Regions from separate parts of the Comamonas sp. E6 genome, predicted to be linked through region 2. Evidence: predicted binding sites of a transcription regulator. Region 2 holds the regulator's gene; each other region holds the start of a gene.
The links. The regulator HrcA, encoded in region 2, represses chaperone genes, less so after heat shock. The targets are predictions, from matches to a motif close to TTAGCACTCNNNNNNNNNGAGTGCTAA.

Region 1: a site for HrcA is predicted at 4,983-5,009, ahead of groES (co-chaperone GroES). Genes of this name have one in related genera too.
Region 3: a site for HrcA is predicted at 3,293-3,319, ahead of rpoH (RNA polymerase sigma factor RpoH). Genes of this name have one in related genera too.

Annotation. Positions count from the first base shown of each region.
Region 1 is NZ_BBXH01000005.1:200,137-210,143, reverse strand. Features, by position in the region: gene CSE6_RS01980 (bifunctional nicotinamide-nucleotide adenylyltransferase/Nudix hydroxylase) at 1-1,103, shown strand, start outside; gene CSE6_RS01975 (GNAT family N-acetyltransferase) at 1,170-1,664, shown strand; gene CSE6_RS01970 (H-NS family nucleoid-associated regulatory protein) at 1,853-2,191, shown strand; gene CSE6_RS01965 (chemotaxis protein CheW) at 2,205-4,847, opposite strand; gene groES (co-chaperone GroES) at 5,094-5,384, shown strand; gene groL (chaperonin GroEL) at 5,478-7,121, shown strand; gene CSE6_RS01950 (porin) at 7,280-8,449, opposite strand; gene CSE6_RS01945 (porin) at 8,679-9,737, opposite strand.
Region 2 is NZ_BBXH01000005.1:399,600-409,606, reverse strand. Features, by position in the region: gene CSE6_RS02925 (FecR domain-containing protein) at 1-11, shown strand, start outside; gene CSE6_RS02920 (CHASE2 domain-containing protein) at 128-2,473, shown strand; tRNA gene CSE6_RS02915 (tRNA-Arg) at 2,527-2,603, opposite strand; tRNA gene CSE6_RS02910 (tRNA-Ile) at 2,720-2,796, opposite strand; gene hrcA (heat-inducible transcriptional repressor HrcA) at 2,849-3,856, opposite strand; gene CSE6_RS02900 (NAD kinase) at 3,886-4,785, shown strand; gene recN (DNA repair protein RecN) at 4,788-6,545, shown strand; gene rapZ (RNase adapter RapZ) at 6,550-7,473, shown strand; gene CSE6_RS02885 (winged helix-turn-helix domain-containing protein) at 7,503-8,186, shown strand; gene creC (two-component system sensor histidine kinase CreC) at 8,192-9,646, shown strand; gene creD (cell envelope integrity protein CreD) at 9,754-10,007, shown strand, end outside.
Region 3 is NZ_BBXH01000014.1:12,165-22,171, forward strand. Features, by position in the region: gene CSE6_RS13015 (IlvD/Edd family dehydratase) at 1-1,079, opposite strand, end outside; gene CSE6_RS13020 (tripartite tricarboxylate transporter substrate binding protein) at 1,190-2,203, shown strand; gene CSE6_RS13025 (LysR family transcriptional regulator) at 2,257-3,174, shown strand; gene rpoH (RNA polymerase sigma factor RpoH) at 3,351-4,295, shown strand; gene CSE6_RS13035 (tripartite tricarboxylate transporter substrate binding protein) at 4,437-5,435, shown strand; gene CSE6_RS13040 (sterol desaturase family protein) at 5,684-6,427, shown strand; gene CSE6_RS13045 (fatty acid desaturase) at 6,428-7,360, shown strand; gene CSE6_RS13050 (StlD/DarB family beta-ketosynthase) at 7,378-9,312, shown strand; gene CSE6_RS13055 (hypothetical protein) at 9,344-10,007, shown strand, end outside.

The DNA of each region.
Region 1 (10,007 bases), 200 kb from region 2:
CCCTGCCCACCTCCGTGCCCCTGCATACTGCCGTGCTGATCGGCCGCTTTCAGCCACTGCACAACGGCCATATGGCCTTGCTGCATGCCGCACTGGAGCGAGCTCGCCAGGTCGTGGTGGTACTGGGCAGCGCCTGGCAGGCCCCCAATCCCAAAAACCCGTTCAGCTGGCAGGAGCGCGCGCAGATGTTGCGCAATGCGTTATCGAAAGAGGATGCCGAGCGCGTGCGCTGCGTGCCCGTGCGCGACTATTACAACGAGCCGCTGTGGGTGCATGCCGTACGCGAAGCCGTGCAAGCCCATGTGCCCGAGGGCGCGAGCGTGGCCCTGGTCGGGCATTTCAAGGACTCCAGCAGCAGCTATCTGGCCCGCTTTCCGGGCTGGGAGCTGATCAGCCTGCCGCGCCTGGGCCAGTTCGACGCCACTCCGCTTCGCGAAATCTTCTTCGGTGAAGGCGGCGCCTCGCCCGAAACCATGGATGCCGCCCTGGCCAGGCTTTCCTCCCAGATGCCCGAGAGCACGCTGGACTTTCTGCGCCGCTGGGCCCAGACACCGCTGTATCTGCGCCTGCAAAAGGAATGGCATATGCTGCAGGACTACAAGCGGGCCTGGGCCAAGGCGCCTTATGCACCGGTGTTCGTCACCGTGGATGCGCTGCTGCGCTGCCGTGCCAAGGGCCAGGACCAGGTGTTGCTGATCCAGCGCGGCCATGCGCCGGGCCAGGGCCTCTGGGCGCTGCCCGGCGGCTTTCTCGAGCAGCGCGACAGCCTCTGGCAATCCTGCATGCGCGAGCTGCGTGAAGAAACCTGCTCCTCCATCAGCGAGGCCGATTTGCTGGCGGCCCTGCAGGCCGTGCAGGTCTTCGATCACCCGGACCGCAGCCTGCGCGGGCGTACCATTACCCATGTGCACTATCTGGATCTGGGCGTGCAGCCCAGCCTGCCTCCGGTACAGGGTGCGGACGACGCCGCCCTGGCCCGCTGGGTGCCGATTGCCGATCTGCCCCGCATGGAGGCCGAGTTCTTCGAGGACCATTTCCAGATCTTGTGCCAGTTCCTGCCCGTGACTCTGGCTCAGAGCGAGCCCGAGCGCCAGGTCGCCTGATACAACAAAACCATAGCTGCGAGCGCTTTACCATCAAGCGCTTGAGCCACTTTTTCCTAATATTTAATGAGCCAGCTCCATATCCGCCCCGCCACCGAGCAAGACATCGACCTGATCCTGCACTTCGTACGCGAACTCGCCATCTATGAAAAGGCCGAGCACGAAGTCAAGGCCACGCCCGACCATGTGCGTCGCACGCTGTTCTGCGCCAACCCGGCTGTCTTCGGCCTGATCTGCGAGATTGACGGCCAGGCCGTGGGCTTTGCCGTGTATTTCTTCAACTATTCCACCTGGCAGGGCCTGCATGGCCTGTATCTGGAAGATCTGTACATCACGCCTGACGCCCGCGGCCACGGCGCCGGCAAGGCCCTGCTCCAGCATCTGGCCCGGATCGCCATGGAAAAGGACTGCGGCCGCTTTGAATGGAGTTGCCTGGACTGGAACACGCCCTCCATCAAGTTCTATGACAGCCTGGGCGCCCTGCCACAGACCGAGTGGATCCGCTATCGCATGACGGGCTCGGCCCTGCAGGCCATGGCCACGGGTGACAAACAGGCTTGAGCCCCAGGCCGGATCATCCAGAGTGATGTGTGCAGCCCTTCGAAGTGATGCGCGCCCCTTTGCAGATTGAGTGTACGCAACATCAACAATGCGGCGCGTTCGCGCTTGCGCCAAAATGAATGGTTTTGCAAAACAATAACAAAGGCGGCAATCAGTGCTGACCTTTCACACTATCTCTGGAATCCAGAATGCCAAGCTATCAAGAACTCATCGCTCAGAAAAATGCGCTGGACAAGCGCATCGAAGAAGCGCGCAGCACCGAAGCCAAGGAAGCCCTGGCCACCGTCAAGCAACTGATCGCCACCTTCGGCTTTACCTCTCAGCAGGTTTTCCCCTGGAAGCCTGAAGAAAAGAAAAAGGTCGAGGCCAGGTACTACGACCCCGAAAGTGGTGCGACCTGGACCGGCCGCGGCAAGCCCCCAAAGTGGATCGAAGGCAAGGATCGCGGCCAGTACGAGATCAAGACCACGCCCAGCGTGGACTTCAGCGCGCCGCGCGACGAAAAAAACCCGTTCCCGGTTCAATAAGCAGCCCGGCCGTTCAGCCGCCAGCAGCCTGCTCCGCCGGCTGCGGTGCCTTGAGCATGCGCACCAGGGCCGCCACGTTCAGGCACTGGATGAGCAAATCGCCGTCATTGGCCCGGATCAAGCGGTCAACCAGCTGATCCGCCGCACCCGCCATTGCAGGGGCCAGTCGCAGCTGCCCGCTCTCGAATCGCGCCACCCCTTCGAGATCGCTGACCAGCACACCCAGCTTGAGCCCCCTGTGCTCCAGCACGATCACCTGGCTTTGCGCCGTCCTGGTCACGGGCTTGCCAAAAAGCAGCTCCCCCAGATCGAATACCCAGACATAGCCAGCCACAACCCCTTGGCTGCGCCGCGCCAGCGTGCCCACGCAATGCGGCAAGCGACCGGCTGAAACGGGGGCGATGGCCGAGGCACTCTGAGCCTCGAGCACGCAGGCAGCATCCACGGCGAGCACGCTGCACCCCACAAAAAAGGTCGCCATCTCCATGCCCGCGGCACTGCCCTGGCTGGCCGCCGCCAGGCTTTGCACCCTGGTGTTGCGGCGAGAGACGGCCGCCAGCGCATCGTCCTGCACGGCACCAAACGCCTGCACGGACAAGGCCAGCACCTCTTCGCTATAGCCGTCGCTGCGCTTGAACTCCCGGTAACCGCTGCCCGCCGTGATCGCCACCACGCAATACTGGCCCTGATACACCATGGCGCGGGCCATGCTCTGTCCAGATGCCAGGGCCAGCATCTGCGGCGGCAGATCCAGCTGCATGCCCGGCTGCAGCTGCACATCCGAGGAAGACATGACCAGGCCCGAGCGGTTCAGATAGGCCACCCGCCTGCCGCCTGCCGCCTGAACACCGGTCACGCCCTCAAGCATGGCCTTGAATTCACGCTGTGCATGGAACACCAGGCCGATTCCGCCCAGCACCACGCCATCGGCATTGCGTATGGCCGCGTGATAGACATAGGTCGGGCCGTCCTCCTCGTGCTGAACACAAGGGCGCCATGGCGAGACGTGATAGGCCTGGGTCCCGCCCAGCGCCAGAACCTGGTGCAGGCTGTCCGTCTCTATATAGGTGCCCAGCAGCCCACGGATCTCGGCATCGGGGCGGCCTCGCTGACTGACGGCCACGACCCTGCCGCGAACGTCATAGACCATGATTTGCTGGTAGACCGTATACAGGTCGTGAATGGCGGTGAGCAGCGCACAGGCCTCGCTCACCTGATCCGGGGCCGTCTCGCCCAAGGCCAGGTCCTCGAGCAATTCGGACAGCTGCGGCGTCAAGGCCCACCAGCGGCAGTCGTTGGCACGCTCATAGAGATTGCGATCGAGCAGATCCACCAGCAGACTGGTCAACAGGCTGTTGTCTCTCAGTGCGGTGTTGAGCACCGTGCCGTAGAGCGCATCGATGGACTGGGAGAAGACCTCGTTGGTCCGCGCCCCCGTCTCGCCAATCTGCTCCAGCACGGCCTGCAGCCGCGTGTTGTCCATCTGCTTGCCTGCTGTCATGACGCGGCCGTTCCAGACCACACGACGTATGGTGTCCGCTGCGCTGCGTATGGCATGCAGGGGTGGGCAGAAGCGATGTGCATGTGCCAGCAGGCCCTGGGCCACCGCGGCATCCAGCCCATCCAGACCTGCTTGCGATTGAAGACCGAAGGCCAGCTCCAGCGGCGTCATGATCTGCGCCCGCCAGCCCTGGGGGCCCATATAGCCTTGATAGCCTGCCGAGGCCGCCGATTGCACCAGATAGGTGCGTCCTCCATGTACATACAGCGAATCCGCACCATCACGGTGAGGCCGCACGTTCGCACCCACACCAATCCAGTGCGGATCGCTGCTGGCCAGCACCAGTCCCCGATCATCGAGCAACAGGGCGATGCTGGTCTGAGCTTCGGGCGCGCCGCTACCGTCTGTCCGGTCTCGGCCGCTCCAGATGCCTTGCATCTCGCCATCAAAGTCAAAACACAGGCACAGCACGCCAATAGGCTGGCGGTTGCCGGCGTGCAGCATGCGATGCGCATAGATCAACGCGCTGCCGTGCCCTGGCAGCAGGTCGGTGGCACCGAAACTCTGCACAAAGCCCGGGCTTTGCAGAGCGCGGGCAATCAATGTATCCCGGCATGGCTGATCTGCGGCCTGACTCCTCTCGCGCGCACTCGCTCGCACCCGACCTTCGGCATCCAGCAGCAGAATGTCCGCGTAGACCGTGTACTTGCTTCGGTAGGCACGCAGACGCTGGGTGATGGCCGCCTCGTCGCCATCCGCTGCGGCCATGAACTGGCACAGCATGGCGTCGGTCGCCAGAAACCCCACGTCGGCCGTGCGCTCGTAGAGATTGCGCACCAGGGTATCGATCAGATGCTGTGCCTGACTGGCCAGCCCCGCTGTCACCCCCGTCACCGCCTGCATCACCATGGACTGCACCAGCTCCTGCTCCAGCCGCTCGAAGCCGCCACGCGTGGCGGCCATCATGGGCAACAAGGCCTGCGCTTCCTGAGGGCAATTCATCTTGGCTGAGGACTCTATGAGCCGCCACATCAGATTCAGCTCCCTGAGCGAACTCTCGCAGCGCCCGACCTGGCGCATATGAGGAATGAAGACGTCTGTCTGCAGCAGATCCTGGGCGCGCTGCGCCGGGGCAGTCATGGTTTCTAGAGGCATGTTCTGCCAGAGCAAAAGCCAGGCCTATTTGTAAAAACACGTTACACATGACTAAGAACAAACCCTGTTTCCTCGCAGATTTGTCCTGCGAACGGCTGGGGAGAGGTCTTGAAAGCGCGAGAAATTGCCTTATTATTAGCACTCAATGGGGTTGAGTGCTAACAGCTTGACCCTAGATATTCCGAATGTCGGCCAGGATGGCTGGCAAGTCTTGTTTCAACTTTGTTGATGTATTTAGGAGTTGGTATGAACCTGCGTCCCCTGCACGATCGCGTGATCGTCAAGCGCCTCGAAAACGAAACCAAGACAGCCTCGGGCATCGTGCTCCCTGATGCTGCCACCGAGAAGCCTGACCAGGGCGAAGTGCTGGCTGTGGGTCCCGGCAAGCGCAATGACAAGGGCGAGCTGATCGCTCTGAACGTGAAGGTCGGCGACCGCGTTCTGTTCGGCAAGTACTCTGGCCAAACCGTGAAGATCCACGGCGACGAGCTGCTGGTCATGAAGGAAGACGACCTGTTCGCAGTCGTCGAGAAGTAATCCTTCCCGAACACCTCCCCCTCTTCATGGCTGTCGGCGACTGATTGACAAGTGCTGGCAGCCCAATTGAACCTCATTCTTTAGGAGCCAAAAATGGCAGCAAAAGACGTAGTTTTCGGCGGTGAAGCACGTGCACGCATGGTTGAAGGCGTGAACATCCTGGCTAACGCAGTCAAGGTTACCCTGGGCCCCAAGGGTCGCAATGTGGTGCTGGAGCGCTCCTTCGGCGCCCCCACCGTGACCAAGGACGGCGTGTCCGTGGCCAAGGAAATCGAACTCAAGGACAAGCTGCAGAACATGGGCGCCCAGCTCGTGAAGGAAGTGGCCTCCAAGACCAACGACATCGCTGGTGACGGCACGACCACCGCTACCGTGCTGGCCCAAGCCATCGTGCGCGAAGGCTCCAAGTACGTGGCCGCCGGTCTGAACCCCATGGACCTGAAGCGCGGCATCGACAAGGCTGTCGCCGCCCTGGTGGAAGAGCTGAAGAAGCAATCCAAGGCCACCACCACTTCCAAGGAAATCGCTCAAGTGGGCACGATCTCCGCCAACTCCGACTCCGACGTGGGCGAAATCATCGCTCAAGCCATGGACAAGGTCGGCAAGGAAGGCGTGATCACCGTTGAAGAAGGCAAGAGCCTGGCCAACGAACTGGATGTCGTCGAAGGCATGCAATTCGACCGCGGCTACCTGTCGCCCTACTTCATCAACAACCCCGAAAAGCAAGCCGCGATTCTGGACAACCCCTTCGTGCTGCTGTTCGACAAGAAGATCAGCAACATCCGCGACCTGCTGCCCACGCTGGAAGCTGTGGCCAAGGCCGGCCGTCCCCTGCTGATCATTGCCGAAGACGTCGAAGGCGAAGCCCTGGCGACTCTGGTGGTGAACACCATCCGCGGCATCCTGAAGGTTGTGGCTGTGAAGGCTCCCGGCTTCGGCGACCGTCGCAAGGCCATGCTGGAAGACATCGCCATCCTGACTGGCGGCAAGGTCATCGCTGAAGAAGTGGGCCTGTCGCTGGACAAGGTGACTCTGGAAGATCTGGGCCAGGCTGCTCGCGTCGAAATCGGCAAGGAAAACACCACCATCATCGACGGTGCTGGCGCTGCTGACGAAATCGAAGCCCGCGTGAAGCAAATCCGCATCCAGATCGAAGAAGCCACTTCCGACTACGACCGTGAAAAGCTGCAAGAGCGCGTGGCCAAGCTGGCCGGCGGTGTTGCCGTGATCAAGGTTGGCGCTGCCACCGAAGTCGAAATGAAGGAAAAGAAGGCCCGCGTGGAAGACGCCCTGCACGCTACCCGCGCTGCTGTGGAAGAAGGCATCGTGGCCGGCGGTGGCGTGGCCCTGCTGCGCGCCAAGCAAGCCGTTGGCGCCCTGGCTACCGGCAATGCCGAACAAGACGCCGGCATCAAGCTGGTGCTCAAGGCTATCGAAGCACCTCTGCGCGAAATCGTGGCCAACGCCGGTGGCGAGCCCTCGGTGGTCGTGAACGCCGTGCTGAACGGTTCCGGCAACTACGGCTTCAACGCTGCCAACGACACCTACGGCGACATGCTGGAAATGGGTATCCTGGATCCCACCAAGGTGACTCGCACTGCTCTGCAGAACGCCGCTTCCGTGGCTTCCCTGCTGCTGACCACCGAGTGCATGATCGCCGAAGCCCCCAAGGCTGACGCAGCTCCTGCCATGCCCGATATGGGCGGCATGGGCGGCATGGGCGGCATGGGCATGTAATTGCTCTGCTGCTGACCTGGTGGTTTGCTCCACCTGGTTTGCCCACAACAAAAAGGCCGCATTTGCGGCCTTTTTCTTTTGCACCGAGCTTCACGAGCTGCTCCGAGCATAAAAAAGCCAGCCGATACCGGGCTGGCTTTTTTATCCAGAGATTCGCCTTAGAAACGATGACGCAGACCGATGGTGATACCGGTACGCTTTTTCGCGCCATTGGCATCAAGCATCACGCCCGCACCGCCTTTGGTCTTGGTGTGATCCACCGCGAAATAGGCATCCGTGCGCTTGGAGAAGGCATAGTCAGCCACGGCAACGATAAAGTCGGCCTTGCCATTGAAGGCGCCAGTCGCCGATCCCGATTGCTTGGCATGGTAGTAATGCAGACCTGCATTGAGCTGCGGCGTGACCTGGTAGCCAAAACCGACCTTGAACATCTCACGCTTGTTGGCAAAATTTCCGGGCGCATTACCTGCGATAAAGCCACCATTGGAAGAGCCTGTCCAATATGCATTGAGCAGGCCGGCGTCAAAAATGGCACCAGCCCCCGCAGCACCGAGACTATCCTTGACCTTGTTCTGGCCGTAACCAGCCATCAGATACAGAGGCCCGGTGCGATAGGAGCCGCCCAGTGTCCAGGCATCCACATCGGTGCCGGCCGGCAAGGTGGAGCGCTGGAAAGCACCACCCACAGAAATGCCATTGGCAGAATAGCGCAGATAGCCGCCTGCGGTTTTCAATGCCAGACCACCTGGCGTCATATCAATACTGCCACCCTTCTTGGCAAAGGTATTTCCTTCGTCAAAAGAATACTGCAGCCCTGCACGAACCGGCCCGAACTCGGCAACGTACTTCAGCATATTGTTTGCACGCGCGCCGAGAGACATGCCGATTTCAGGCTTGTAGGCATCCATATAAGGCGAATATGGGAACGATGCATAGGTAGAAGTCACCAGATCAAACAGCACGTTGTATTGGCGCCCCATGGTCACCTGACCAAAACTGGTGCTGCGCAAGCCCACCCAGGACTGCGCAAAGTAAGGTTGAGCGGTGCTGGGCGTGCCCGAATCCGTCCAGAAACGATTTTCCAGATTGGCAATAGCCGACAAGCCTCCACCCAGATCTTCCTTGATATTGATACCCCAGCGGCTCTCCGACATGCCGCCACCGATCATTTTGGTCAGACCACTTTTATTCGGACCCTCATTAGTCGTGTGACGAATCGCTGCATCCACAATGCCATACAGTTGCACGCTGCTTTGTGCATAAGCAATCGTCCCCAGCGAACCCAGCACAGCCAAAGCCAATGTTTTTTTCACAAATGAAGATGTCATTGTGTTGCCTCTCTCTTAATTCAATTCGCAAACAGTTGGTGGAAAATTCATTCTAGAAATGCTTTCCTCAACCGCGCGAGCATTGGCACAAGCGCAACACAGGCCTTTCCCTCTGGGGGCAAACCTCTCAGCAAACACCCTTTCAGGTTTAACCCCAGAAATAAAAAAGGCCTGTCTTTCGACAGGCCTTTTGGCTTTTAAGCAGTTACTGGCTTACGCCAGCAATTGATTAGAAAGCGTGGCGGATACCAACTTGCACACCAGCTTGGTTCATGCCAGTGCCATTAGCCTTCATGCCAACGGTGTCGCTCACACCCTTGGCAGCCAGAGCCATGGAGGAACCGTCTTGGTTCTTCAGGTAAGCAACAGTACCGTACAGAGCAGTGCGCTTGGACAGGTTGTGCACATAGCCCAGCGACAGTTGGTGAGCCTTGGCAGGACCTTGTTGGTCGTAGTAAGCGTACTGAGCCTTCACTTCGCCCACGCCACCCACGGGAGCGGACACGCCCAGCAGGTAGTTACGGAACTTGGCGCTGGAACCAGCATCGGGCTTGTACTTGATCTGCTGTGCCAGACCTGTCACCTTGGCCACGCCGAAGTTGTAAGAAGCGCCGATGGACATTTCATCACGGTCGCCAGCAGAACCCTTCAGGTTGCCGTATGCAGCAGTCACGCTCAGGGGGCCGTTGTCGTAGCCAACGTTACCACCAGCGTAGCGGCCAGACTTAGTACCAGCAACAGCCTTCTCGTCGAAAGCGTAGCTCACATTAGCTGTGAAGCCGCTGAAGTTAGGCAGAGAGTAGGACACCATGTTGTTAGCACGGATGGTGTTTGTGTCGCCAGAAGCGGCGAAACCACCAACGGTAGACCAACGGCTGTAGCCCATGTTTTGGCCGATACCGGTAGCGCCGAACAGGTCATACTTCAGACCAGCACGGAAAGTGGGGGTGGTTTCACGACCCAGGCGAACTTCACCGAAGTTGCCCGACAGACGCACGGTGGATTCGCGCTTGAAGTCGAAGCCCGAAGCATTGCCAGTGTCGCCGAAGATTTCGCCTTCCAGCCAGAAGCCAGCCTTCAGACCGCCACCCAGGTCTTCAGTGCCGCGCAGGCCCAGACGGCTGGTAGCGTTACCGCTTGTACCAACACCGTACTTTGCATCCTTGCCGTCAGCGTTGTCCACATAGGAAACGCCAGTGTCAACGATACCAAACAGGGTCACGGAAGATTGAGCCATTGCGGCGCCGGAAGCGGCCAGCACTGCCAGGGCGATCAGAGATTTTTTCATTACGAGTTACTCCAAGGTTTAGAAGGGCGCCGGTTCTATGGGAGAGAGACTTGAGCCTCGAGCTCCACCGGTTTCCCGCGCCAACCTCCTGGTGGGGAAGTTGGGTCTATTGCACCAGACCACCGAGCCCAGCGCAAAGGAATTCACCCAAAACTGCTCGATTCGGCGCGTTTTCGTTGCACTACCGCAACAAACACCAAGCCGCACTAGCGGGCACACCCTTAGGGGTTCCTGCCTAGGATTGCCCCAGCGCAAGTTGCGGATGAGCCA
Region 2 (10,007 bases):
TGCGCCAGTAAAAACCATAGCTGCCAGCGCTTGAATTCCATGAAGCTTCATAGGATTCATATCTTGATCACTTATATGACAAGCGCTGGAAGCTATTGTTTTATGAGCTTCTCACCGAGTCACCCACATGGTTGAAGCGCCCAACCTGCGTAAAAACCGCTTGCAGGACCTGCGCCTGAGCTGGCTGCTGCTCAGCGCTTTCCTGCTCGGCATGACCTGGTGGCTCAGCGGCCCGGGGCAGCTGGCACGTTTCAACGGCATTATTCAGGACACCTCGGCCTGGCTTCACCAGCGTCCAGCCTCGCCCGATGTTGTCATCGTGGCCATCGACGATGACAGCATCGACAGCATAGGCCGCTGGCCCTGGCGGCGTGCACTGCACGCCGCCGTGCTGGAGCGCATCACTCAAGGACAGCCCCGCGCCATCGGCATGGATGTGGTCTTCAGCGAGGAAGACTGGGACTACCCCGGCGACGATCTGCTGCTGCAACGAGCACTGCAAAAAAGCGGCAACGTAGTGCTGCCCGTCACGCGCGCCGCGCAAAGCGCCGCCACCGCCCCTTTACAGAGCCTTGCCAGCGAGGCTGCTGCTCTGGGGCACACCCAGATGCCTGTGGATGCCGATGGTGTGGTGCGACGCTTTTATGCACAGGAAGGCAAGGCCGGCCAGCTCTGGTGGCATATGGCGCTGAGCCTGCACTGCGTGGGCCAGACCACCCGACCCTGCCAACCATCTGCCCCACCTCCAGCAGACTCGGTTGCAGCCAACTCCTGGCAAAAGCTGCAGCCCCAGTTCATCGCTTTTGCCCGGGCTTCGCGGGACCGCCAGAACAGCCCGGGCTCGCCGTTCACCACCTACTCTTATATCGACATCCTGCGCGGCAATATCCCAGCGGTCGCTTTTCGCGGCAAATACGTGCTGATTGGAGCCACTGCCGCAGGTCTTGGCGAAAAATTCACGGCCCCTATCGGCTTTGATGCGCGCCTGATCTCGAATGTGGAGATGCTGGGCCATGTGCTCAATGGCATCCTTGAGGACACACATCTGGAGCCAGCCACTGCCACGCTCAACCGCAGCCTCAATGTGCTGCCCGTGCTGCTGGGCCTGCTGGCTCTGGCCTGGCTCGGCCCTTCTGGCGGGCTGATTTCCAGCATCCTGCTGGCCTTGCTCAGTCTGTCGATAGCCGGTTTGGCGCCGCGTTGGGGTCATGTGCAGACCGCCCCCGCGGCGGCACTGCTGGGCCTGTCGCTTGCCTACCCGCTCTGGAGCTGGCTGCGCCTGCGCGCCGCCACACGCTTTCTGGCGCTGGAGCTGCGCGATCTGCAAGGCCAGGGCCTGCCCGCCCCCTCGCTCAAGAGCGACGCACTCGATCAGCGGATCGACGCTGTGGAGCAAGCCTCGCGCCAGCTGCGCGCATTGCATCACTTCGTCAGCGAAAGCCTGCGCCAGCTGCCCTCGGCCACTTTTGTCTGCGACCGCGAGGGGCTGCTGCTGCTTGCCAACACGGCCGCGCACCGCTATATCGAAAGCCTGGAGCACAAACTCCAGCAAGGTGACGATCTGGTCGCCCTGCTCCACGGCCTGAACAGCGCCAGCAGCGACGGCGGCCGCGCTGCCAGCAGCACGCCACTGCTCACGCACAGCGCATTGCAGCAAGCCACGCTGTCACGCCAGAGCGAAGGGCGCGACACCCAGGGCCGCCATCTGATGCTGCTGAGCCAGAGCTTCGAGGCACCGCCCACCTCGGGCTGGCTCATCACCCTGGTCGATATCAGCGACCTGCGCAGCGCACAGGCCCAGCGCGACCAGGCCATGCAGTTCATCTCCCACGATATCCGTGCACCGATAGGCTCCATCATCACCTTGCTGGAGATGCAGCGCACAGGCAAGCGCATCGATTCGCAAGATGCACTGTTTGACCGCATTGAGGGCTATGCCCAGTCGTCTCTTCAGCTGGCAGACGATTTTGTGCATCTGGCCAGAGCCCAGCAGCAGCAATACCGCAGCGAAGTCCTGGACCTGGGCCTGCTGGCGGACCAGGCCGTCTCGGATTGCTGGACCCTTGCCCAGCAGCAGAACATGCAACTGGTGTTCGAGCTGCCGGATGCCGAAGCCTGCGTGCATGGCGACCCCGGCCTGCTGCACCGCGCCGTCATCAACCTGTTGAGCAATGCCATCAAATACGGCAAGCCACAGACTGGGGATGGCGGTGCCCAAGTGGAAATCGCCGTTGTCGAGCAAGACAGCCAATGGGGCATCGCCGTGCGCGATCACGGCTCAGGCATGGACGAGGCATCGCTGGCCAGACTCAGCCAGCCCTTCGAGCGCCTGCAGCAACACCAGCGCATGGATGGCGTGGGCCTGGGCCTGGCCTTCACGCGCACCGTGGCACAGCGTCATGGCGGCAGCCTGCAGATAAGCAGCCAGCTGGGCCAAGGCAGCAGCTTCACCTTGCTGATACCCAAAGCCTGAGCCCAGAAACGAAAAAGCCTCAGAACTTTTCAGTTCTGAGGCTTGACGTTTTGTGGTGCGGCTGGCAGGAATCGAACCCACGACCCCTTGGTTCGTAGCCAAGTACTCTATCCAGCTGAGCTACAGCCGCAACAGGGTTGTATTCTAGCAGTGCAAAAACGGCTCTCGGACCAAATCGACAACTTTTTCACGTTCATGCAAAGAAAAAGCCTGCCATCAATGAAGACGGCAGGCTTTCATGCAGCTTGGTAGGGCGTGGCGGACTTGAACCGACGACCAAAGGATTATGAGTCCTCTGCTCTAACCAACTGAGCTAACGCCCCAACACTGACAACAGCCGTGGCTGCCACCAGAAAAACTTCGCCATTGTAGGGCCTAACGCTTGTGACTCAGAGCATTGCTCACCAGTTTGGATGTGATATCGACAATCTGGATCATCTTGTCGTAGTGCATACGCGTGGGGCCGATCACCCCCAAGGTGCCAACCACCTTGCCGTCGAGCTCATAGGGAGCACTCACTACAGACAAATCTTCAAACGGCACGGTCTGGCTCTCGCCGCCGATGTAAATGCGCACGCCATCAGCCTGATTGGAGAAGTCCAGCAACCTAAGGATTTGCGTTTTCTGCTCGAACAGGTCGAAAGCGCGGCGCAGATTGCCCATATCGCTGGAAAAATCGCTCACGGACAGCAGATTGCGCTCGCCGGCGATCACCACATCCTCGCGATCATGGTTGCTCATGACCTCAGTGCCTACATTCACCGCTGCCTGCATGAGGCTGGCAACCTGGCCCCGCAATTGCTCCACCTCGGTCTGCAGCCGCGTGCGCACCTCCTCCATTGTCAAACCGGCGTAATGGTGATTGAGGAAATTCGAGGCTTCTATCAGTTGCGAGGACTCGTAATCCACATCCGTGAAGATCACGCGGTTTTGCACATCGCCTTCGGGCGAGACGATGATGACCAGAAAGCGCCGCTCCGACAGGCGCACGAACTCGATATGCTTGAAGACGGAGCTGCGACGCGGCACCATGACCACACCCACGAACTGGGAGAGGTTGGACAGCAGATTGGCCGCATTGGCAATTACCTTCTGCGGCTGTTCAGGCATCAGGCCGGGCGTTACAAGATCGCAGCGGTCCACAGTCAGCATGGTGTCGACAAACAGGCGGTATCCCCTGGCTGTCGGCACGCGGCCTGCCGATGTGTGAGGGCTGATGATCAGACCCATCTCTTCCAGGTCGGCCATCACATTGCGTATGGTGGCAGGCGACAATTCAAGCCCGGATGCACGTGAAAGAGTGCGCGAGCCGACTGGTTGACCGTCAGCGATGTAACGCTCGATCAGCGCTTTGAGCAATAACTTGGCACGTTCGTCGAGCATGATTTCATTTTAATGATGTAATTTCCCAGATGACATCCACGTTCCACCATATTGCCCTGATCGGCAAGTACCACACACCCGCAGCAGGCGTTCCGTCCGATGCAGCCAGCGAAGCGCTGCAACGGATTGCCGGTTACGTGCGCAGCCTGGGTTGTGAGGTGATTCTGGATACCCAGTCCGCCATCTATGCGGGCCTGCCCGATTACCCGAGCATGGACGTGGACGGTCTGGGCAGGCATTGCGACCTCGGCCTGGTGGTGGGCGGCGACGGCACCATGCTGGGCGTGTGCCGCCATCTGGCGCGCTATGGCACGCCGCTGGTCGGCATCAACCAGGGACGCCTGGGGTTTGTCACCGATATCGCCCTGGATGAATTCGAAGCCTCCATCACGCCCATATTGCAGGGCGAGTACGAGGAAGACGAACGCACCCTGATGAATGCTCGCGTCATGCGCGACGGCCAGTGCGTGTTTGAAGCCCAGGCCATGAATGATGTGGTGGTCAACCGTGGCTCGACCTCGGGCATGGTGGAGCTGCGCATCGAGGTCGGCGGCAGCTTTGTCTCCAACCAGCGCGCGGACGGCTTGATCGTGGCCACCCCCACGGGCTCCACCGCCTATGCGCTCTCGGCCGGCGGCCCCATGCTGCACCCTTCGATTCCGGCCTGGGTGATGGTGCCCATCGCGCCGCACAACCTCTCCAACCGCCCCATCGTGCTCTCCGACGCTCAGGAAGTGACTATCGAGGTGGTGGGCGGCCGAGGCGACGCCAGCGCGAACTTTGACATGCAGTCACTGAAATCGCTGCAGCATGGTGACCGCATCCTGGTGACGCGCGCCGATCACAGCGTGCACTTTCTGCACCCCAAGGGCTGGAATTACTTCGACACCCTGCGCAAAAAACTGGGCTGGAACGAGGGAGGCGTCTGACCATGGCCTTGAAGCGCATCGTCCTGCGGGACTTTGTGATTGTCCAGTCACTCGATCTGGACTGGCAGACCGGCTTCACGGTGCTTACCGGCGAAACCGGGGCCGGCAAATCCATCATGCTCGACGCTCTGCAACTGGTTCTGGGCGCACGAGCCGATGCACAGGTGGTGCGCGAAGGCTGCCCTCAGGCCGATATTTGCGCAGAGTTCGATTGCCCATCCCATCTTCATGAATGGCTGGAAGAGTCGGGTTTTGCGCAGGAGCAGGATTTGCTGCTGCGCCGCGTCATCGACAGTCTGGGCCGCAGCCGCGCCTGGATCAACGGCTCTCCCGCCACGGCCACGCAGCTGCGCCATCTGGGCGATCAGCTGATCGACATTCACGGCCAGCATGCCTGGCAAAGCCTGACCCGCCCGGATGCAGCACGCGCCATGCTGGATACCTACGGCGGCATTGAAACGGCCCAGCTCAAATCGCTTTGGCTGGACTGGCGCCAGAACCATCAGGCACTGGAGCAGGCGCTCTCGGCCCAGGACAATCTGCAACGCGAACGGGAACGCCTGCAATGGCAGATTTCGGAGCTGGACAAGCTGTCGCCGCGCGCCGAAGAGTGGGATGAGCTCAATGCCCAGCACACACGTCTGTCACACGCGCAGACCTTGATGGACTCGGCCCAGTCCTGCCTGCAACTGCTGGAGGATGACGATTCGGGAGCGGCCACCCCATTGGGCAGGGCCCACCACCTGCTGCAGGACCAGGAGCATCTTGAGCCTGAGTTTCAGAGCATTGCCGACGTACTGGGCTCCTGTGTGGCCCAGTTGCACGATGCCCGTCACTCGCTGCAGGCCTATCTGCGCCGCGCCGATCTGGATCCCGAGCTGCTGGCCGATCTCGATGAACGCCTGTCGCTGTGGATGCAACTGGCGCGCCGCTACAAGCGCACACCCGAGGACTTGCCCGCCCTGCTCGAAGGCTGGAAACAGGAGCTGCACCAGCTGGATGCTGCCGTCGATGTGGAGGGGCTGCGCGCCAAAGAGCAAGCCGCCCACCTCAGGTATCAGGCCGAGGCGCGCAAAATCTCGCAGCAGCGCACCCTGGCAGCACCACGCCTGTCACGCGCCATCACCCAGTCCATGCAAAGTCTGGGCATGAAGGGCGGCCGTTTCGAAGTGCAGCTGGAACATGCCGATGCCGCCAGTCCTGCGGGCACGGACAGCATCACTTTTCTGGTTGCAGGCCATACCGGCGCCACGCCCAAACCCGTTGCCAAGGTGGCATCGGGCGGCGAGTTGTCGCGCATCTCACTGGCCATTGCCGTGACCACCAGCGAACTGGGCCAAGCCGGGACCCTGATTTTTGACGAGGTGGACTCCGGCGTGGGCGGAGCCGTGGCCGAAACCGTGGGCCGCCTCATGCACTCGCTCGGCGATTCACGCCAGGTGCTGGCCGTCACTCACCTGCCCCAGGTCGCTGCCTACGCAGACCAGCACTACCGAGTGACCAAGCGCCCCAAGTCCAACACCACCATCAGCAGTGTGGATCCGCTGACTGGCGAGGAGCGCGAGATGGAAATGGCCCGCATGCTGGGCGGCGAGCACCTGTCCGAAGCAACCATGGCCCATGCCAGAGAAATGCTGGCCATGGCAAGATTGCCTGCAAAGCAGGCCGCAAACGGCGCCCAGCGTCCATCGGGCACCCAGGCCCGAAGTGCCAAGGCCAGCACTACAGCACGCAAAAGCAGCAAAGTCAGAGGAGTTTGAAATCATGTCCATGGAGATTGTTCTGATCAGCGGCATGTCCGGATCGGGCAAATCCGTTGCGCTGCATGCGCTGGAGGATGCTGGCTACTACTGCGTCGACAACCTGCCCCCGGAACTGCTGCAGTCCTTTGTGGAGCTCAAGCTCAATCATCAGGACGAGAAAGTGGCCATTGCCATGGATGCACGCAGCGCCAAGGGCCTGCCTCAGCTGCCTGATCAGCTGCATCGCCTCAAAAAGCAGGGGCTGATGCCGCGCATGATTTTTCTCGATGCCGACAGCAGCACCCTGATCAGGCGCTTTTCGGAAACCCGCCGGCGCCATCCTCTGTCCCCCGGCTCCCTGACGAACGAGCGCCAGGCACTGGAGCTCGATATCGAAAAGGAGCGCGAGCTGCTGGGCCTGCTACGCGACCGCTCCATCGTCATCGACACCGGCGACCTCAAGTCGGCGCAGCTGCAAAGCTATATCAAGCAGATCATCGAAGCACCCACAGGGCAGATGACGCTGATGTTCCAGTCCTTTGGGTTCAAGCACAGCATGCCTACAGACTCTGACTATGTGTTTGATGTGCGCATGCTGCCCAATCCCTTCTACGACAAGGAACTGCGTGCCTTGACGGGCCTGGACAAGCCGGTTGCCGACTATCTGGGCGCCTTGCCCGAGGTGCAGCAGATGCAGCTGGATATACAGCAGTTCCTCGAACGCTGGCTGCCGCTGCTGGCCAGAGACCACCGCAGCTATGTCACCGTGGGCATAGGCTGCACGGGCGGGCAGCACCGCTCGGTCTTTCTCGTCGAAGCTCTCGCCAGGCACTTCGAGAAGCAGTGGCCCACCGTACGCCGCCACCGCTCACTGGATTTTCGCGACAAGTTCATCCAGGTCTCTCAGCAGTTTCTGGCCCCGGACGCCATCCACCCGATCAGCTGACCCGCATGCTCAGCCCTCAGACGTCAGCCATGCAGGTGCTGCTGCTCGAAGACGACCCAGCCATTGCAAGAACGATTTGCTACGCTCTGGGGCGCGAGGGCATTGCCGTCACCCACAGCCTGCTGATCGCCGATGCGCGTCAGCAATGGAGCAGGACAGCGTTTGATGTGCTGCTCATGGACATAGGCCTGCCCGATGGCAACGGCCTGGACTGGTGCCGCGAGCTGCGCTCTGCCGGCTCCATTGTTCCGGTGCTGGTGCTCAGCGCCAGAGGCGAGGAGATGGACAAGGTTCTGGGCCTGGAGCTGGGCGCAGACGACTACCTGACCAAGCCCTTCAGCCCGCGCGAACTGCTGGCGCGCACCCGCGCCCTGCTGCGCCGCTCCAGGCAATTTCAGCCTGCAGCGCCCGTCCAGCTTGCAAGAGTACTTCAAATAGATGAGCAAGGGCAGCGTGCCCTGATCCACAGCAAGGCGCTGGATCTGACCAGGCGCGAATATCAGCTGCTGCAGAGTCTGGTCAACGCGGCAGGCCGCATCCTGAGCCGCGACGCCTTGCTGGAGCAAATCTGGGGGCTGGACAGCGAGAGCACGGACCGCACGGTGGATACCCACATCAAGACCCTGCGCGCCAAACTGCGCGAGCGTTTGCCCGACCAGGAGCTCATTGTCACCCACCGCGGTCTGGGCTATAGCCTGAACCAGCCCGGATAGCCGGTATGCGTCTGGGCCTGCGTCTCTTCTTCGCCTTCTTCCTGATCAACGGTCTGGCCGCCTTTTTCGTACTGCGCGTCTTCATGGTGGAGATCAAGCCCAGCGTGCGCAAGGTGACCGAGGACACGCTAGTGGAGACCGCCTATGCGCTTGCCACGCTGGCCAGTGCCGACATGGAAAAAGGCCGGCTGCAAGCCGGTGCGGACAGCACGTTTGCCGCTCAGCTGCAGGGCTACACACAAAAGCCGATACAGGCCTGGATCTGGGACACGCGCAAGACCACGCTGGATCTGCGCATCACCGTCACCGACGCCCGGGGCACGGTGCTGTTCGACTCCCTGGGCAGGGACCAGGGCGCCGACTACTCGCGCTGGCGCGATGTCTATCTGACGCTGCGCGGTGAATATGGCGCACGCACCACGCGAGCCGTCAAGGAGGACGAATCCAGCAGCGTCATGTATGTCTCCGCGCCCATCATGGTGGACGGCCAGATTGCCGGGGTGCTGACCACCTCCAAGCCCTCCAGCTCGGTACAGAAAATCGTCGACGGCGCGGAGCAGAAGATTCTGCGCGGCGGCCTGCTGTTTGTGCTGCTGTCCGCCGCCGTGGGCTGTGCGGTCACCTGGTGGTTTGTGCTTCACGTGCGCCGGCTGCGCAACTATGCACAACAGGTGCAGGCCCCCACGCTCAACGAGTCTGCCCACCCCGCTCAGACCTCTGCCCCTGCTTCCATACCCGACATGCCCGGCGAGCTGGGCGAGCTGGCACAGGCCATGGACAATATGCGCAAGCGCCTGGAGGGGCGCGACTATATCGAGGGCTATGTGCGCGCCCTGACCCACGAACTCAAAAGCCCGGTTGCCGCCATACGCGGCGCGGGCGAGTTGCTGCAGGAAGAGCTGCCGCCCCAGGACCGGGCCATGTTTGCCGGACAGGTGGTGGACCAGAGCCTGCGTCTGCAGAATCTGATCGACCAGCTGCTCCAGCTCAGCCGCCTCGAGCAGCGCCAGCAACTGGACACCAGCCATGGCTGCAGCCTGATGGAATGTGCCCGGCAAGCCATGGCTGCGCTGCAAAGCCATGCCGAGCAACGCGGCATGGCCCTGCACCTGAGCGGTGTGGACAGCAACGGCCCCTGGGAGGCCGGCCTGGTCACCCTGGCCATCAGCAATCTGCTGCAGAACGCCCTGGATTTCTCTGCAGAGAACAGCGTGATCGAGCTTGAGCTGGCCCCTCACCGCATCACCGTCAGCGATCAGGGTCCGGGCGTGGCCGAGCCCTTGCTGGCCCGCCTGGGCGAGCGCTTCTTCACGACCCCCAGACCTAACGGAGAGCGCAGCGGCACCGGGCTGGGCCTGTCCATCGTCACCCGCATCATGCATCTTCATGGCGGCAGCATGCAGGTCCGAAATCGCCACCCCGGCCTCGCCGTGACACTGGATTTTGCTCCCCAAAGCTGAGCAGCCAAGGCTTTCGAGCAGGACTTCACACCCGCTTCACAGACTTCATTGCGCCCACACAGTCGCTGCCGACACTGCGTCCTGAAACCCTTCATTCAGGAGCACGCATGAAAAACCGACTGCTGTTCAAGACAGTCTCACTGCTGATCGTTCTGGCCTTGCTCATGGCCGGCCTGTCCATGATTCAGGATGTGGTGAAAGACCGCATACGCAACCGCGACTACGCCGTGCAAAGCGTGGTCTCCAGCCTGGCCGGCACGCAGACGCTGATCGGCCCGGCCCTGGTGCAGAACTGCACCGAAACCACCAGCACGACCAATGGCAAGAAAATCGAGTACAGCACCCGCGAATTCCAGCGCAT
Region 3 (10,007 bases), on a different contig from region 2:
GTGCGCCCCGTCACGGTCAGAGCATCCAGATGCAGCAGGGGCTTGAGCTCTCGAAGCAGGGTATGCATGCCGCCGGCTGCATGGAAGTCCTCCATGTAGTGGTCGCCGGACGGCTTGAGGTCGAGCAACACGGGAGTATTGCGGCTCATGACGTCCAAAGCCTTGAGATCCAGCTCGTAGCCCAGGCGACCCGCGATCGCGGCCAGATGCACGATGGCATTGGTCGAGCCGCCCATGGCCAACAACACCCGCATGGCATTTTCGAAGGCAGCAGGCGTGAGAATCTTGTCAATGCTCAATCCTGCACGCGCCATGTGCACGGCCACCTCACCGGATCGCTCCGCAATTCGAATGCGGTCGGCAGTAACCGCTGGAGGAGTTGCACTGCCAGGAATGCCAATCCCCAGAGCCTCTGCAATGCAGGCCATCGTGCTGGCAGTGCCCGCCACCGAGCAGGTGCCCACGCTGGCGACGAGCTGATTGTTGACGTCGGAAATTTCCTCAGCATCAATTTCTTCGGCACGAAATTTTCCCCAGTAGCGCCGGCAATCGGTGCACGCACCCACTCTTTCGCTTCGATGCGATCCCGTGAGCATGGAGCCGGTGACCAGTTGCACTGCCGGCAGTCCGACCGAAGCAGCGCCCATCAGCTGAGCCGGCACTGTCTTGTCACACCCCCCGATCAGCACGACCGCATCCATGGGTTGCGCTCGCAGCATCTCCTCCGTATCCATGGACATGAGGTTGCGCAGGTACATGCTGGTCGGCTGGGAAAAGCTCTCGTGCAGCGAGATGGTCGGGAAGTCCATGGGCAGGCCGCCTGCCATCAGGATGCCGCGCTTCACCGCCTCAATCAATTGCGGCATGTTTCCGTGACAAGGGTTGTAAGAGCTGCCTGTGTTCGAGATACCAATCACAGGTCTGTCCAGCGCCTTGTCGGTATAGCCCGCCCCCTTGATGAAGGCCTTTCGCAAAAAGAGAGAGAAACCGCGATCACCGTAGTTGGTGAGTCCTTTGGAAATGCCGCTCGAAGCGGCTTCCGGATGAATCGTGGCTTGCTGGTCTGGCTTGTTCGTCATGGGAGGGTTAACCACTGTTGATGCACTGATTATTAATAATATTATTGATTAAAAGAAAAATCGAGCGCTCAAACAAGAAAGCGCATACCTGAAAACCCTAAGGAGACTTCATGAAACCCACAGAACTCGTTAATCCGGGCATGCGCCGCCGCAATCTCATTAACCTGGTTGCAACCGCCCTCGTCGCATCTGGTGCATCGGGAGCAGCCTGTGCGCAAACTGACTACCCCACCAAACCCGTGAGGCTGGTGGTTCCCTATGCGCCGGGCGGAGCGACAGATGTCATCGGCCGCGTTCTTGCCAAGCAGCTTTCAGACGCACTCGGGCAGCAGTTCGTCGTCGACAATCGCGCCGGAGCAGGCGGTAGCCTTGGTGCAGGTCAAGTCGCCAAATCACCTGCTGATGGCTACACCTTGCTGATGGGTGCATTCACAAGCCACACCATCAATGCAGCGCTAACGCCTGCTGCGACTCCTTTTGACATCCATAAGAGCTTCTCTCATATCTCCGTCGTAGGTACCGTTCCGCTGGTATTTGTGGTCAACCCCAATGTTCAGGCGAAGTCCGTCAAGGAGCTGGTAGCGCTTGCCAAGGCCAGCCCCGGCAGCGTCACGTTTGCATCCGCAGGCAATGGCTCGCCTCAGCATCTCTCGATCGAGATGTTCAAGCGTCAGACACAGGTTGAAGTCGTTCATGTGCCCTACAAAGGCAGCGGACCCGCTCTTTCCGATCTGCTCGGCGGTCAGGTCAACGCCATGATTGACACCGTTCCTGCCGCACAAAGCCAGATCAAGGCAGGCAAGCTCCGGGCCCTGGCCACAACGACCAAAGAACGCGTTGCCTCGATTCCGGACATCGCTACTGCCGTGGAAGCTGGATTTCCAGACATGCAGGTCAGCTCCATGTTTGCACTTTCGGCACCTGCAGGAACTCCAGGTGCAGTCATTCAGAAGATCAATTCAGCGCTGAAAGTGATTCTGTCCAAGCAGGATGTCAAGGACTCCATGCTCGCCCAGGGCACTATTGCTACCTACAGCACGCCGGACGAGTCGGCCAAGATCATCAACGCCGAGTACGCCAAGTGGGCCCGATTGATCAAAGACAGCGACATCAAGGCTGAATAAGCGAAGATAACGGAGCTCCAGGACGCTGCAGCTCCGCTACCTATACTGCTGTGGTGGAAGCCAATCTATCAACCAAAGACCTGAGAGCGGTAGTAGCCCTGAGCCAAACCAAGAGCTTTGGTCAAGCCGCCCTCCTGGTTCACCTCTCCCAATCTGCGCTGTCGGCCCTGATTGCGCGTGTGGAAGCCCAGATCGGAGCAAAACTGTTTGAGCGCACCACTCGCGCTGTCGAGCTGACCGATGCGGGGCATGTTTTTATTGCCCATGCCCAGGAGATCTTGCGAGATACGCAGCGAGCCCTACGGGCCGTGACGGACACCGTCCAGCTCAGAACGGGATCGGTGACTGTTGCAGCACTTCCTTCTTTGGCCGCCTCGCTGCTGCCAAAGGTCTTTGCCGAATTCACGCGGATTCATCCCGGGGTACGCTTGTCCTTGCTTGATACCTTATCGGGCCCTGCGTTTGATCTCGTTCGTGATGGCAAGGTCGACTTTGCACTCACTGCAGCAGATCCCAAGCAAGAAGACCTCGCCTATGAGCAATTGATGGAGGACCAGTTCTTTCTCATCTGTCCCGATGACCATCCTCTATCCAAGCAGGCAGGTCCCGTCCCGATCGAGAACACCCTGGACTATCCGCATGTCTCCATGCCCAGTTCTGCCAGCGTCCGCCAGTACATTGATGCGGATCTGCACTCAAAAGGGCTCTATTTCGCTCCCGTCTTTGAAGTTGACCATATTGCAACCATAGGAGCTCTGGTCAGTGCGGGCCTGGGCATCAGCGCACTACCTGAAACAGCCGTATCGCTGTTGCAAGCTGGCCGCCTTGTGCAGATTCCTTTGTCGTCCCCCGGAATTCAACGTCCTTTGGGCATGGTGATGCGCCGCCACGCACCTCGAAGCTCGGCGGCCAAGGCATTGGAGGCGTTAATCAGAGCGAGCCTGCACAACCTGGCCTCTCATTCAAGCTAGTGCACTACTGCAGATGCCGGGAAAGAGAGAGGTCGAAGGGAATGTAAAAAATTCTCCACGAATCGACACGAGCCGCCTGAACCGTCAAAAACCAACAAAAGCTGTGGGAACTTTGTCTTTAGCACTCTCTCTAACGGAGTGCTAATATGAAGATCATGGAAGAAAGGAAACCTGCAATGAAAACTGCCTCCGGCTCCATTGCTACTGCCTTGGCGCCCGCGAACCCCTGGGCGCTGGTACCTCCGCTGGGCAACCTGGATGCCTATATCTCGGCGGTCAATCGTATGCCAATGCTCACCCTTGAGGAAGAGCAGGACTACGCTCGCAAGCTCAAAGAACACAATGATCTGGACGCCGCCGGGCGTCTGGTGATGTCCCACCTGCGTCTGGTCGTCTCCATCTCGCGCCAGTACCTGGGCTATGGTCTGCCTCACGGCGACCTGATTCAGGAAGGCAATGTGGGCCTGATGAAGGCTGTCAAACGCTTCGACCCCGATCAGGGCGTGCGTCTGGTCAGCTACGCCATGCACTGGATCAAGGCGGAAATCCACGAGTACATTCTGAAGAACTGGCGCATGGTCAAGGTCGCCACGACCAAGGCCCAACGCAAGCTGTTCTTCAATCTGCGCTCGATGAAGCATGACCTGAAGTCCGATGCCGCCATGGCGGACGAAGAGCTGGCCCTGCGCGAGACGCTGACCTCGAACGAAATTGACGCGGTTGCTGCAAAGCTCAACGTCAAGCGTGAGGAAGTCATCGAGATGGAAACCCGTCTGGCCGGTGGCGATGTGCTGCTGGATCCCTCTCCCAGCGACGACGGAGAGCAGGCCTTTGGCCCCATCGCCTACCTGGCTGATGCCAGCCACGAGCCTACCGCCATGCTTGAATCGCGTCAGCGCGATCATCTGGCGACCGATGGTCTGGTCCTGGCCCTGGAGGGCCTGGATGACCGCAGCCGCCGCATCGTTGAAGAGCGCTGGCTCAAGGTCAATGACGACGGCTCTGGCGGCATGACGCTGCATGAGCTGGCTGCCGAATACGGTGTGAGCGCCGAGCGCATTCGCCAAATTGAGGTAGCCGCCATGAAAAAGATGAAAAAAGCGCTGGCCGAGTTTGCGTAAACGCCAACTTGCGCAGCAAGGCTTAAAAAGGCTGAAATGCTGAACCTCAAACCCGGATAATTTCCGGGTTTTTTATTTGTCGAAAGACATGCTGCACTCATGGGCAGCCATCAACCATCAAGAATTCACAAGAGACCTGCCATGCCTATTCGCACTTCGCGCCTCCTGAAGAACCTGTCCCGCCGCAGCCTGGTTGCAGCAGGAGTCGCCATGGTGGCGACAGCAATGGCTCCGGCCACCATGGCAGCCGACAACTGGCCCGACAAGCCCCTGCATCTGATCGTGGGCTTCCCCGCAGGCTCCTCGCCCGATCTGACGGCCCGCGCATTGGCCGAGCCATTGGAGAAGAAGCTGGGTCAGACCATCATCGTGGAGAACCGCGTGGGGGCCGGCGGCAATATCGCCGGCGAATATGTCGCCAAGGCTGATGGCTACACCTTCAGCGTGATGATCAACGGCAATATGACCATTGCCAAGATGCTCAACCCTGCCGTGCGCTATGACCCCATCAAGGACCTGCAGCCCGTGAGCCTGATCGGCGTGGCTCCGCTGGTGCTGGTAGCCCCCGCGTCGGCCCCACAAGGCAAAGCCTTCATGGAAGCGGCCGCCAAGGCTGGCGACAAATGGAGCTATGGCTCGCCCGGTGTCGGTACCGTGGGCCATCTGGGCATGGAACTGCTCAAGAGCCGCTCGGCCATCAAGGCCGTGCACGTGCCCTATACCGGCTACCCCCAAGTGTTCAACGGCATTCAGGGCGGCGATTTGAAGCTGTCCATGCTCCCTCCGGCACTGGCAATGGCACAGATTCAGGCCGGCAAGCTGCACGGCATTGGCGTGACCTCTGCGGCACGCAGCCCGCTGGCTCCCGGCCTTCCCAGCCTCAAAGAGCTCGGCGTCAACAACTTTGATCTGGAAATCTGGAACGCCGTGGCTGCTCCCAGATCCATGCCCAAGGCCCATGTGGACAAGCTGGCAGCCGCCGTCAGCGAGATCGTGCGTACGCCCGAGATGCGCCAGAAGCTGTCCATGCAAGGCTGGCAAGCCGTGGGCAGCTCGCCCGAGGGCCTGAGCAACCGCATCCAGCAGGATGTGAAGGCGCTGGGCACCATCATTCGCGAGCAGGGAATCACGGCGCAGTAAACACGCCCCCTGAGCCGCTTTGCGGCTTCCCCCGAGGAGGACGACAGCCTCGCTGCGCGGCGGCGCTTGCTCGCTGTCACGCAAATGAAGTGCGCCTGTTTCCCTCCATCCCACACGCTGAAGCGACTCCGGGTATCAACGAGAGCTACTGCGGCGTCCTTTATCATGCGCCCGACAGGCATGGGTTTACGCTATGCCGTCGGGCGCATTGTTGTATCTAGGGCAGCGCCACCGCTTTTGGAGCCTTCATGGACGCTGGTACCTGGTTCACGCAGCTCAATGCCTGGCAAGTCATGGCATTGGGCCTGGTTTTTTTCGGGGGTATTTATCTGCTGGGCGGCCTGCTCATGGCAGCACTGACAGCGGCCCTCGCGCGCGCGGGTATAGGCAAGCCGCTCGATACGCGCCCGCTCAAGCCCGATCAGCTAAAGCGTGAATGGCGCCAGTCCTTTCATTCCATACTGATCTTCGGCACAGGCATGATCGTTCCATGGGGCTTTCTGCAACTAGGCTGGGCCCAGCTCTCGCCCACCGCCAGCGCCGGGCGCATCGCTGTGGAGATCTTTGCGCTGCTGATCTGGAACGATGTGCACTTCTGGATCAACCACCGCCTGCTGCACACGCGCCGCCTGGTGCGCTATCACGGCGACCATCACCGCTCCGTGGTGACCACACCCTGGTCCACCTACAGCTTCCACCCCATCGAGGCACTGATGCTGGGCAACATCATCTTGCTGCCCATGCTGGTGCATGACTTTTATTTCTGGTCGCTGGCCTCGGTGCCGGTGTTGAGCCTGATCCTGAATCTGATCGGCCATTCCAACTACGATTTTTTCCCTTCAGTCCCCGACACCCATCCACTGGCCGCCAGCCGCCGTCACCATCTGCACCACGCGCGCCCGGCAGGCAACTATGGCTTTGCGCTGGCCTTCATGGACCAGCTCATGCGCACGCGGGTCGCAGACAACACCCCCAAAAGCTCCAGTCACTGAATGAGCAGGCACCCAGGCCAGCGCCGATATCCAGTCCTGCGCCACTGGCGGGACTGGCAATCCGTCTTCTACATGCTCCTGCTGCCGCTGCTCGTGTGGTGGCAATGGAGGCATGGCTTCAGCTTCATTCTCTACGGCATCGAGCTGTTTCTGACATTGGGAATAGGCGTGATTCACCACAACCACACCCATGTGCGCATGTGGTGGGGACGCTGGACCAACCGCTTCACCGATTACTGGCTGACCCTGCTTCAAGGCCACCCCACCTTTGTGTTCTGGCCCGCCCATGTGGCCAATCACCATCGATTTCGCCATGGACCGCGCGATCTGGCACGCACCTACCGGCCAGAATGGGGCGGCGATACCAATCATCTGTGGGGCTATCTGATTCACCCGGTGCAGGCGGCTTTTGTGCTGTATCCGCTGTTCTTTCGCTGGCTGAACAATCTGCACCGTCACTGGCCTGGCGCCTTTCGCTACTGCATGGGGCAATACGCGCTGTGGCTGGGAAGCTGGGGCTTCTTTCTCTGGCTGGACTGGCAAAAGGCGTTGATCTTCATCATCGTTCCCCAGTTGCACGGCCTGCACTGGCTGCTGGCTACCAACTACCTGCAACATGCCCACGCCGATGGAAGGCCGCTGAGCAGAGCACAGCGCAATACTCCAGGTATCGAGCTGAACTACGCGCGCAACTTTGAAGGCCTGGTCAACCCCCTGCTTTTTAATATTGGCCTGCACACCGCGCACCATGAATGCCCGCATGCCCACTGGTCCGAACTGAGCGGACTGCATGAGCGCATTTACCGTCAACGGGTCACACCTGCATTGAACGAAGGTGGCCTGCTGCCTTATATGGGACGCGTGTTTGTATTGGGTCTGGTCTGGCCCGCGGCAAGAACCCAGCCGCAGATGCCGCCCGACGCTGTGAAGTAAAAACCTGTTGAGGATCTATGCCTGTTGCCTATTCCAACGTCTATCTGCAATCTGCCGGCATGTTTCTGCCTGGTGCCCCTGTGGACAATGCTGGCATGGATGCGTTTGTCGCACCGCTGAACCGCATCTCCGAGCGCATCAAGCGCCGCATCCTGGCCGAGAACGGCATCCAGACCCGTCATTACGCCATTGATGGTGAAGGCCAGACGGTATTCAGCAACGCCCAGATGGCAGCCGGAGCCATCGAGGAGACTCTGGCCCTGGCTGGCAAAAAGCTCCGCGATATCGGCTTTCTGTCCAGCGGCTCCTCAGGGGGGGACGCGCTGATGCCCGGCTTTGCCAGCATGATTCAGGGCGAAATGGCCGCCCCGCCCATGGAAACGCTTTCTGTGCATGGGGTCTGCGCCGCCAGTGTGGGCGCCATGCAGGCCGCAGCCATGGCCGTGGAAAGCGGCGCCCATGCGCTGGCCCTGTCGGTGGCCAGCGAAATGCCCTCGCGCCTTTTCAAGCGTTCGCGCTTTGCAGCCCAGGGCTATGACACCGATTTCGACGCCCACTTTCTGCGCTGGATGCTGTCCGACGGCGCGGGCGCCGTGCTGCTGGGCGGCCCCAAGGCCCTGCCCCAGGCCAACGGACTGCGCCTCAAGCTCAAGTGGACGCACCAGCGCAGCTTTGCCGGCGACTACCCTGTGTGCATGCAGCTTGGCATGACGGCCGATCGCGGCAAAAGCCATCTGGACTTCCCTGCCTGGAGCGATGCCGAGGCCGCAGGCGCTCTGGCACTGCGCCAGGACATTCGCCTGCTGCCACATCTGTTCGATGTCTGCATTCACGAATATGCAGCCCTGGCCCACCAGGGCTGGGTGCCCGAGCGCGGCATAGACCACTTTCTCTGCCACTATTCGTCGGAGCGCTTCATTCCCGTGGTCGACGAGCTGCTGGGCAAGGCCCAGCTCAGCATTCCACGCGAGCGCTGGTGGAGCAATCTGGCCTGGCGCGGCAACACGGGTGCCGCCTCCATCTTCATCATGCTGTCGGAGTTTCTGCAAAAGCAGGGCCAGAGCCTGAAAGCAGGCGACACCGTACTCTGCTTCATCCCCGAGTCGGGCCGCTTCACCGCAGGCTACATGCTATGGGAAGTAGAGCTGGATGCGATTACCGAGCAAGCTCCAGAGGCCAGTTTCCCTTGGAAATCTGCACAGTCAGCGGCGCTGCCGGATGATGCTCTTCCCGATGTATCCACCATCGCTGCCCCCCATGACCCGGCCGCTGCGCCATCGCAGCTGGCGCCACTGCTGACCGAGCTCGCCAGCATCTGGCAGGACTACCGCAGCAATGTCTGGCGCACGCCCCTGCTCCAGCGCATGCGCACACGCCAGTTGCAGATCACCGACTATCTGCGCTGGATGAGCCACTGGATTCCCCAGGTGCGCGAAGGCAGTCTGTGGATGCGCGAAGGCGCGGCCTCGCTGACCGGTGACTACGCCACGCTGGCCTCGCTGATCGACCTGCATGCTGGTGAGGAGCAGAACGACTTCAAGATTCTGCACAGCGACTATCTGAAGGCCGGCGGCACCGAGACCGACATCAACCGCCTGCGCCGCAACCCCGGCGGCGAAGCGCTCAATGCCTATCTGCACAGCCTGGCTGCCACGCCCAACCCGATCGGCCTGCTGGGCGCCATCTACATCATCGAAGGCACGGGCCAGCGCATCGTTCCCAGCCTGCTGCCCCTGCTACGCCAGAGCCTGCCGCTGCCGCCCGATGCCTTCCGCTTTCTCGAATACCACGGTGCCAACGACGAGAACCACCTGGAGCGCTGGCTGCTGGCCGTGCAGATGGCGCTGGAGCTGGACAGCGAAGGCACGGCCCAGCAGGCCATACTGCAGACCGCACGCAACACGGCCGCCATGTACCTGATGCAGTTCCAACATGTGCTGACCGAGCGATAACCAGAAACAGCAAGAAGCACCGGGAGGATTCATGAAGAACGAGTTCAACGACCATGTCTGGGACGAGCGCGACCCCAGCCCCTGGCTGGCGCTCTACCTCGACCAGAGCACGCCTTTGCCCGATGACGTCAAGGCCGCCTGGCTACGCGACTGCAGCAGCAGCTCGCGCCAGTTCTTTCTGCCGGCCATGCGGCCGCTGGCGCGGCTGTCCATGATCATCATTCAGGCGCTGAAGATCTTTCTGCCCAAGCGCTGGTCGCACTCCATGCTGCTGCACCGCCTGCTGGCCTTCGGCATGAAGAAGTTTCTCTCGCCAGAGGCCAACTGGCTCATCATGCGCCACTTTCATCTGGGCTCCCAGGTACTAGCCTTCGTCGCCGCCAATGCCCCGACCAAGGTCAGCACCGCGCCATTGATGCCCATGGAAATCGACGATGTAAAGGACGAGCTGTTTCTCAAGCACGACCTCAACCTCTTCAACTTCGTGATTCGCCTGAACAAGGCACTGCGCGAGAACGGGCAAGAACTGGTGCCCGTGGCTGAGCCCGATTTCTCCATGATCCGCGAGCCCGATCTCAGGCTCGAAGACATGCCGCGCGGGCGCTTCAACGTCATCGACCTGCAAAGCGCCATCGAGCTGTACACGCCCATCTACCAGTTGCTGCTGACCGACAACGACTTCTGGCGCGCCAGCA